DNA from 2 places in the Kineococcus halophytocola genome. Region 2 is predicted to be linked to the other one. Evidence: riboswitches for the same ligand, from Rfam matches in the RefSeq annotation. Region 2 holds a riboswitch; the other holds the start of a gene.
The links. A riboswitch is a leader RNA that binds a small molecule or an ion and turns the genes downstream of it on or off. The one in region 2 is predicted to bind S-adenosylmethionine.

Region 1: another riboswitch for S-adenosylmethionine. It lies ahead of AB2L27_RS12995 (MetQ/NlpA family ABC transporter substrate-binding protein); the one in region 2 lies ahead of AB2L27_RS19185 (O-acetylhomoserine aminocarboxypropyltransferase/cysteine synthase family protein).

Annotation. Positions count from the first base shown of each region.
Region 1 is NZ_JBGFTU010000014.1:22,201-25,517, reverse strand. Features, by position in the region: gene AB2L27_RS13010 (GntR family transcriptional regulator) at 1-616, opposite strand, end outside; gene AB2L27_RS13005 (OsmC family protein) at 714-1,217, opposite strand; gene AB2L27_RS13000 (DUF7711 family protein) at 1,275-1,901, shown strand; SAM riboswitch class IV at 1,960-2,070, shown strand; gene AB2L27_RS12995 (MetQ/NlpA family ABC transporter substrate-binding protein) at 2,138-3,088, shown strand; gene AB2L27_RS12990 (methionine ABC transporter ATP-binding protein) at 3,085-3,317, shown strand, end outside.
Region 2 is NZ_JBGFTU010000032.1:10,212-13,528, reverse strand. Features, by position in the region: gene AB2L27_RS19195 (hypothetical protein) at 1-121, opposite strand, end outside; gene AB2L27_RS19190 (NtaA/DmoA family FMN-dependent monooxygenase) at 122-1,234, opposite strand; SAM riboswitch class I at 1,302-1,408, shown strand; gene AB2L27_RS19185 (O-acetylhomoserine aminocarboxypropyltransferase/cysteine synthase family protein) at 1,520-2,830, shown strand; gene AB2L27_RS19180 (LLM class flavin-dependent oxidoreductase) at 2,830-3,317, shown strand, end outside.

The DNA of each region.
Region 1 (3,317 bases), on a different contig from region 2:
GCGAGCCGTCGCGGGTGCGCAGCGCCTCGACCACGGCGGCGTGCTCGGCGATGGCCGGCCCGGCGTCGGTGACCCCGCGACCGACCAGCCGGAGGCGGAACCGCTGGAGCTGACCGTTCAGCCCCTCGAAGGCGTCGGCGAGGAACCCGTTGCCGCCCGCGCGGTTCACGAGGCGGTGGAACTCGTGGTCGGCGCGGTGGTAGTCCTGGTAGTCGACGAAGGACGGCCCCGTGGGGGCGCACGTCATGCGCCGCACCGTGTCCGCCAGCTCCGCCAGGAGGGCCTCGTCGACGCGGGCGGCGGCCGCGGCGACGTTGTGGCACTCCAGCAGCAGGCGGGCGTCCATGAGCTGGTCGACCTCCTCGCGCGAGAGCAGCCCCGCGACGCGGTAGCCGCGCATGGCGACCCGTTCGACCAGGCCCGTGGACTCGATGCGCGCCATCGCCTCGCGCACCGGGGTCGGGGAGACGCCGAGCGTGCGGGCGAGGCCGTCGATGCTCAGGGCCTGCCCCGGCGCGGCGTTGCCGTCCATGAGCCAGGCCAGCAACGAGGCGTGGACGGAGTCGGCGAGCGATTCGCGCGCGGGCGGGGCCGGCGGCGCGGATCGGGTCCTCACGCCCTGATCGTAGCCAGCGGCCCGCGGGGGTGGGACCGTCGACGCGGTGGGCCGGCGGGTCCGGCCCTGCGCGTCGACGATCCGGGACCGGGGGGCGTCAGGCGCGCTGGACGGTGACCTTCGGCGGGGTCTGCAGGGTCTGGGCGATGACGCAGTAGCGCTCGGCCAGCGTGATCATCTTCTGCTCGGTCGCCTCGTCGGCGTCGGAGGTGAAGTCGAAGGTGATGGTCACGTCGGTGATGCCGACGGGCACCTCCCGGGCCACGCCCAGGGTGCCGCGGGCGTCCCAGTGCGCCTCGGCGGTCACGGAGGCGTTGCGCAGCTCGACGCCCATGGCGGTCGCGACGCTGCGCAGGGTCACCCCGGCGCACGCGGCGACGGCCTCGCAGAGCATGTCGGCCGAGCACGCCTCGGTGCCGTCCCCACCGGCGGCGGGGTGCAGGCCCGCGCGGGTCGTCCCGGCGAAGCCGTCGACCGAGACGCCGATGGACTGCCCGTCGAGCACGGCGACGGCCTTGGCCGGCACCAGCGCCTTGGCCGGGTCCTCCCGGTAGGAGTCCTTCAACGGCTTCTGCAGGGCCCTCAGCTCGGTCGAATCCACCGGCGCAGCTTAGGCCCGGTCCCGGCCCGACCCGCAACCTCTCCCACACTGGGGTCCGTGAAGTGGACCACCGCCCTGCGGACCCTCGAGGACGTCGCCGACCGCTGCGCGCACGTGAGCCGTCAGCCCGCCGGGATCGTGCGGCTGCGCGTGAGCGAGGCGTGGGTGTTCGGCGCGCTGCTCGGGCCCCGCCGCGACGACCTGCCGGACGCCGACGCCGTCCAGGTGGCGCTGGTGACGAACGCGGCCGAGGAGGACAGCGCCGCCGGCACCCGGCCACCGGCGGGCGGGCACTGGCTGGCCGCCTCCGGGCTGGAGACCAGACCGGTGGTGCTGTGGTTCCGGTCGGCGCAGGCGCCGGTGTGGAACCACGTCGTGGACCGGCCCGTGCGGTTCTGGACCGAGCACGACGGCCTGGACCACGACGTGCTCGTGCAGCTGCGCGCCGGGGACGGGGCCGCGCTGCGACCGGCGGCCCCCGCACCGGGCGAACTCGTCGAGCGCCTCGGGCGGGAACTGCGCGTGAGCCGGGAGGCGTTGCGCCGCAGCGCCGTGGAGTACGACGACAAGCGCTGGTCGCCGGGGTCGCCGGCCAAGCGGGGAGACGTCCTGGCCGACGCCGCCCTCGGGTACCTGGCCGTCGCCGACGCCCTGGACCGGGCGCGGGAGGCGGCCGCGGGCTGAGCGGGCCGGTCGCCGCGCCCGGCCCGGGCACCGCGTCACCGGTGCTACCGTTGCGGCAGGTCATGAGTGACAACGGCAAGCCCTGGCTCGTTGTCCGGCAACCCTCCCCCGCGGTGGGGTGCCCCAGGTGAGGACCTGGCCGGACGTCCCCGTCCGGCAAGCGCGGATCAACGGACACCGTCGAGCACGGGGTGCTGCGAGCCGCGCGCCCGCCGAACGACTCCCGGAGTGATCCCGTGTCCAACACCCCCGCCCTGCCCGACAAGCCCAAGCGCCGCGGCCTGCTCATCGGTGTGGTCGCCGCCGTCGTCGTCGCGATCGTCGTGGTCGTCGCCGTCGTCCTGGGTACCCGGGACGACAGCACCAGCACGAGCGCCGCCGGTGGCACCGGACCGACGACGGTGAAGATCGGCGTCGCCGACAAGTCCCTGAAGTACTGGACGCCCTACGTCGAGCTCGCCAAGTCCAGGTACGACGTCGACGTCGAGCTGATCAACTTCTCCGACTACACCCAGCCGAACCCGGCGCTGTCGCAGGACCAGCTGGACCTCAACCAGTTCCAGCACATCCAGTACCTCGCGAACTACAACGCGACCGCGGGCGACGACCTGCAGCCCATCGGCGCCACCGCCGTGTACCCGCTGCCGCTGTACTCCCTGACGGCGAAGTCCGTCGCCGAACTCCCCGCCGACGCCAAGGTCGCGATCCCGAACGACGCGATCAACGAGGCCCGTGGCCTCCTGGTCCTGCAGCAGGCCGGTCTGGTCACGCTGAAGGACGGCGGCACGGCGTTCTCCAAGACGAACGACATCGAGTCGTCCAAGGTCCAGGTGACCACCGTCGCCGCGGACCAGACCGCGAGCGCCCTGCAGTCCGGGTCCGTGGCCGCCGCGATCGTGAACAACAACTACGCCACCAAGGCGGGCCTGCCGGTCGAGGACATCATCGTCAAGGACGACCCGTCGTCCCCCGCCGCGGCGCCGTACGTGAACATCTTCACGGCCCGCAAGGCCGACGTCGGCAACCAGACGTACCTGGACCTGGCCGCGCTGTGGCACGACCCGGCCGTGCAGGAGGTCTTCCTGGAGGAGAACCCGGGCGCGGTCGTCCAGGACGTCCCGGCGGCGGACCTGCAGGCGGAGACGACGAAGGTCGAGGCCGACGCGAAGGCTGCCGCGGACAAGTGACGGCTCTCATCTCGCTGACGGACGTCAGCAAGAGCTTCGACCGTCGTGACGGTTCCACCGTCACGGCGGTCGACGCCGTTTCGCTGGAGGTCGAGACCGGCGAGGTCCTCGCGGTCATCGGCTACTCGGGAGCCGGGAAGTCGACCCTCGTCCGGTTGCTCAACGCGCTGGAGAAGCCGACGTCGGGCAGCGTCCTGGTCGCCGGGCAGGACCTCACGACGTTGTCCGA
Region 2 (3,317 bases):
GCACACCGCGGCGCACGAGCAGCGGCACGACCTGCTCGGCGAACTCCTCAACCCCCTGCGGTACGGAGGAGAAGGCGAGCGTGAACCCGTCCGCCGCACCGGAGGTGAACCGCTGGGTCATTCAGTCGGCCACCTCCTCGGGGGTCCCCGGCAGGAACCGCCGTCGCAGCATGACGCGGTACAGCTCGCGCAGCGTGAACCGGTCGCGGTCCACCAGCTTCCGGATCCCCTCGTACACGGTCTGGACCTGGTTCGAGCCGCCCGCGAAGTCGAACCGGAACTCCTCGTCGAGCGGTCGGTCGGACAGGTCCACGCCGAGGTGGTGCGACAGCCAGTCCAGGCTCAGCCGGTCCGGGGTCAGGGCCTCGATCTCGTCCACCCGTTCACGCGCCTGCGCGGTCGTGGCGCCGAGGACGGGGGAGAGGGCCGGCAGGACCAGCAGGTCGGACCGCGCGCGGCCGGCCGCGACGGCGCGGGACTTGTAGTCCTCGTACAGACGTTGCGCGCCGGGCAGCGGGGCCGACCCGGGGACGAAGACCGCCTCGGCGTGCCGTCCCGCCAGCCGTCGGCCGTCCTCGGAGGACCCGGCCTGGAACAGCACGGGCCGCCCCTGGGGTGGCCGGGGCAGGTTCAGGGGACCACGCACGCGGAAGAACTCGCCCTCGTGGTCGAGCACGTGCATCCCGGCCGGGTCGGCGTACCGGCCGCTCGCCACGTCCGGGGCCACGGCCCCGTCGTCCCAGCTGTCCCACAACCCGTGGACGACCTCGACGAACTCCGCGCCGCGGCGGTACCGGGCCGCGTGGTCGAGGTTGCGGTCCAGGCCGAAGTTGCGCGCCTCCTCGTCGCTCGCGGACGTCACGAGGTTCCAGCCCGCGCGGCCGGAGCTGAGGAAGTCCAGGGACCCGACCTGGCGAGCGGTGTGGAACGGCTCGTTGTACGTGGTGGAGACCGTCGCGACGAGACCGATCCGTTCGGTGCACCGCGTCAGCGCGCCGAGCAGTCCGAAGGGCTCTGGGCGCAGGTTCGCGACGTGCTCGACCCCCGACGGGAACCGGTCCCACACGTAGAGCTCGTCGGCGTAGAAGACCGCGGCGAACCCGGCCCGCTCCGCGGTCCGGGCGAAGTCCTCGTAGTAGCCGACCGAGAGGTAGTCGGCGGGCCGGCCGCCCGGCAGCCGCCAGCTCGTGAGGTGCTCGCCGCCGGGGTAGAAGAGCATCGCCGTGAGGATCACGCCGCCGCACGCTACCCCGATCGTGTGAAGCGCTTGACAGCCCGGGCCGCGGTGCTCTCCACTGGAGGGGCCATCCAGAGCGGCCGAGAGACCTGGCTCGTCGACGCCGCAGCAACCGCCCCGCCGGGGTCGGTGCTCCCGCCAGGACCGATGGGAGAGGACCACCGATGGAGCACGCACCGCTGACGCGGCGTCTCGTGATCGACCTGCTGCGCAGCGCCGGGATGACCTGTCGGGCCTGACCGCCCCGACACCTCACCCGTCCTGCCCCCGGAAGGCCCTGCGATGCCGCACGTCCCCAGCACCCCCCTGTCCTTCGCCACCCGGCAGGTCCACGCCGGCACCGAACCCGATCCCGTCACGGGCGCCCGCGTCACCCCCGTCCACCTGACGGCAGGGTTCGTCTTCGACGACTTCGAGCAGGCCCGGGCCCGCTTCGCCGGGGAGGACGACGGGTTCGTCTACACCCGCATGGGCAACCCGACGACGGCCGCCGTCGAACGACGGCTCGCCGCCCTCGAGGGTGGGACGGACGCCCTGCTGCTCGGCACGGGGCAGGCCGCCCTCACGGTCGCCCTGCTCGGGGTCCTCGGGGCGGGGGACCACCTCGTGGCCGCCGCGGACCTCTACGAGGGGTCGCGCGGGTTGTTCCTGGAGAACTTCGCCCGGCTCGGGATCACCGTCGACTTCGCGGCCGGTCCCGAGGACTGGGAGCGGCTGGTGCGTCCCACGACGCGCGCGTTCTTCGCCGAGTCGATCGCCAACCCCAAGAACACGGTCCTCGACGTCCCGGCCGTCGCCGCCGTGGCCCACCGCCACGGCGTCCCGCTCGTCGTGGACAACACCTTCGCCACGCCGTACCTGCTGCGCCCGCTCGAGCACGGGGCCGACGTCGTCGTGCACTCCGCCAGCAAGTTCCTCGCCGGTCACGGCGCCGCCCTGGGGGGCGTGGTCGTCACGGGGGAGGGGTTCGACTGGTCGGGGTTCGAGCACCTCACCGCCCCGGTCGGCGTCCTCGGCGGGGTGAGCTGGGTCGACCGGTACGGGCCGCGGCGGGCCTACGTCGAGCACACCCGCGGTGTCGTCGCGTCCCGCCTGGGACCGGCCATCTCGCCGTTCAACGCGTTCCTCGTCCAGCAGGGCCTGGAGACGCTCTCGCTGCGGGTGGCCCGCCAGAGCGCCACGGCCGAACTCCTGGCCCGCTGGCTGCTGGAGCGTCCCGAGGTCGTGTCCGTCGACCACGCGGCCCTGCCCGACCACCCGTCCCACGCCGTCGCGCAGCGTCTGCTGCCGCTCGGCACCGGGGCGGTCCTGTCCGTCACGCTCGCCGGCGGACGGACTGCAGCACAACGGTTCGTGGACGCCGTGCAGCTGTTCACGCGGATGACCCACGTGGGGGACGTATGCTCGCTCGTCATCCACCCGGCCAGCACCACGCACGCGCACCGCACCGAGGCCGAACGGCTCGAGACGGGGATCTGGCCCGGGCTGCTGCGCCTGTCGATCGGCCTGGAGGAACCCGCCGACCTCCTCGCCGACCTCGAACTGGCCCTGGCCGCCACGCGCGAGCCCGCCCTGGTGGAGGTGGGGTCCTGATGGGCCGGCTGCAGCACTTCGGGTACTTCTTCTCCCGGGGCTTCGGCCCGCAGGGCTGGGGCCGGGACTACCAGGCGTGGAACGACGACTGGACGCGCCCGGACCTGTACGCCCACGCCGTCCGCGACCTCGAACGCGCCGGGTTCGACCTCGTCGTGGTCGAAGATGCCGTCTCGCTGGGGAACCCGGCCACGCTCGACCTGCGGGTGCGCGCGGCGTACGGCGGCCCGAAGCACGACCCGCTCCTGCTCGCGCCGTACCTGTTCGCCGCGACCACCCACCTCGGGGTCGTCCCCACGGTCAACGCCGGGATCACCCCGCCCTACCTCGCCGCGCGGCAGGCCGCCACGCTGCAGCACCTCTCGGGCGACCGGTTCGGGCTGAACCTCGTCACCGACGTGGGCAGTGCCCGGCACGTCGGGCGCGAACCCGTCGCCCACGACCTCGCGTACGACCGGGCGGAGGAGTGGATCGACGTCGTCCGCCG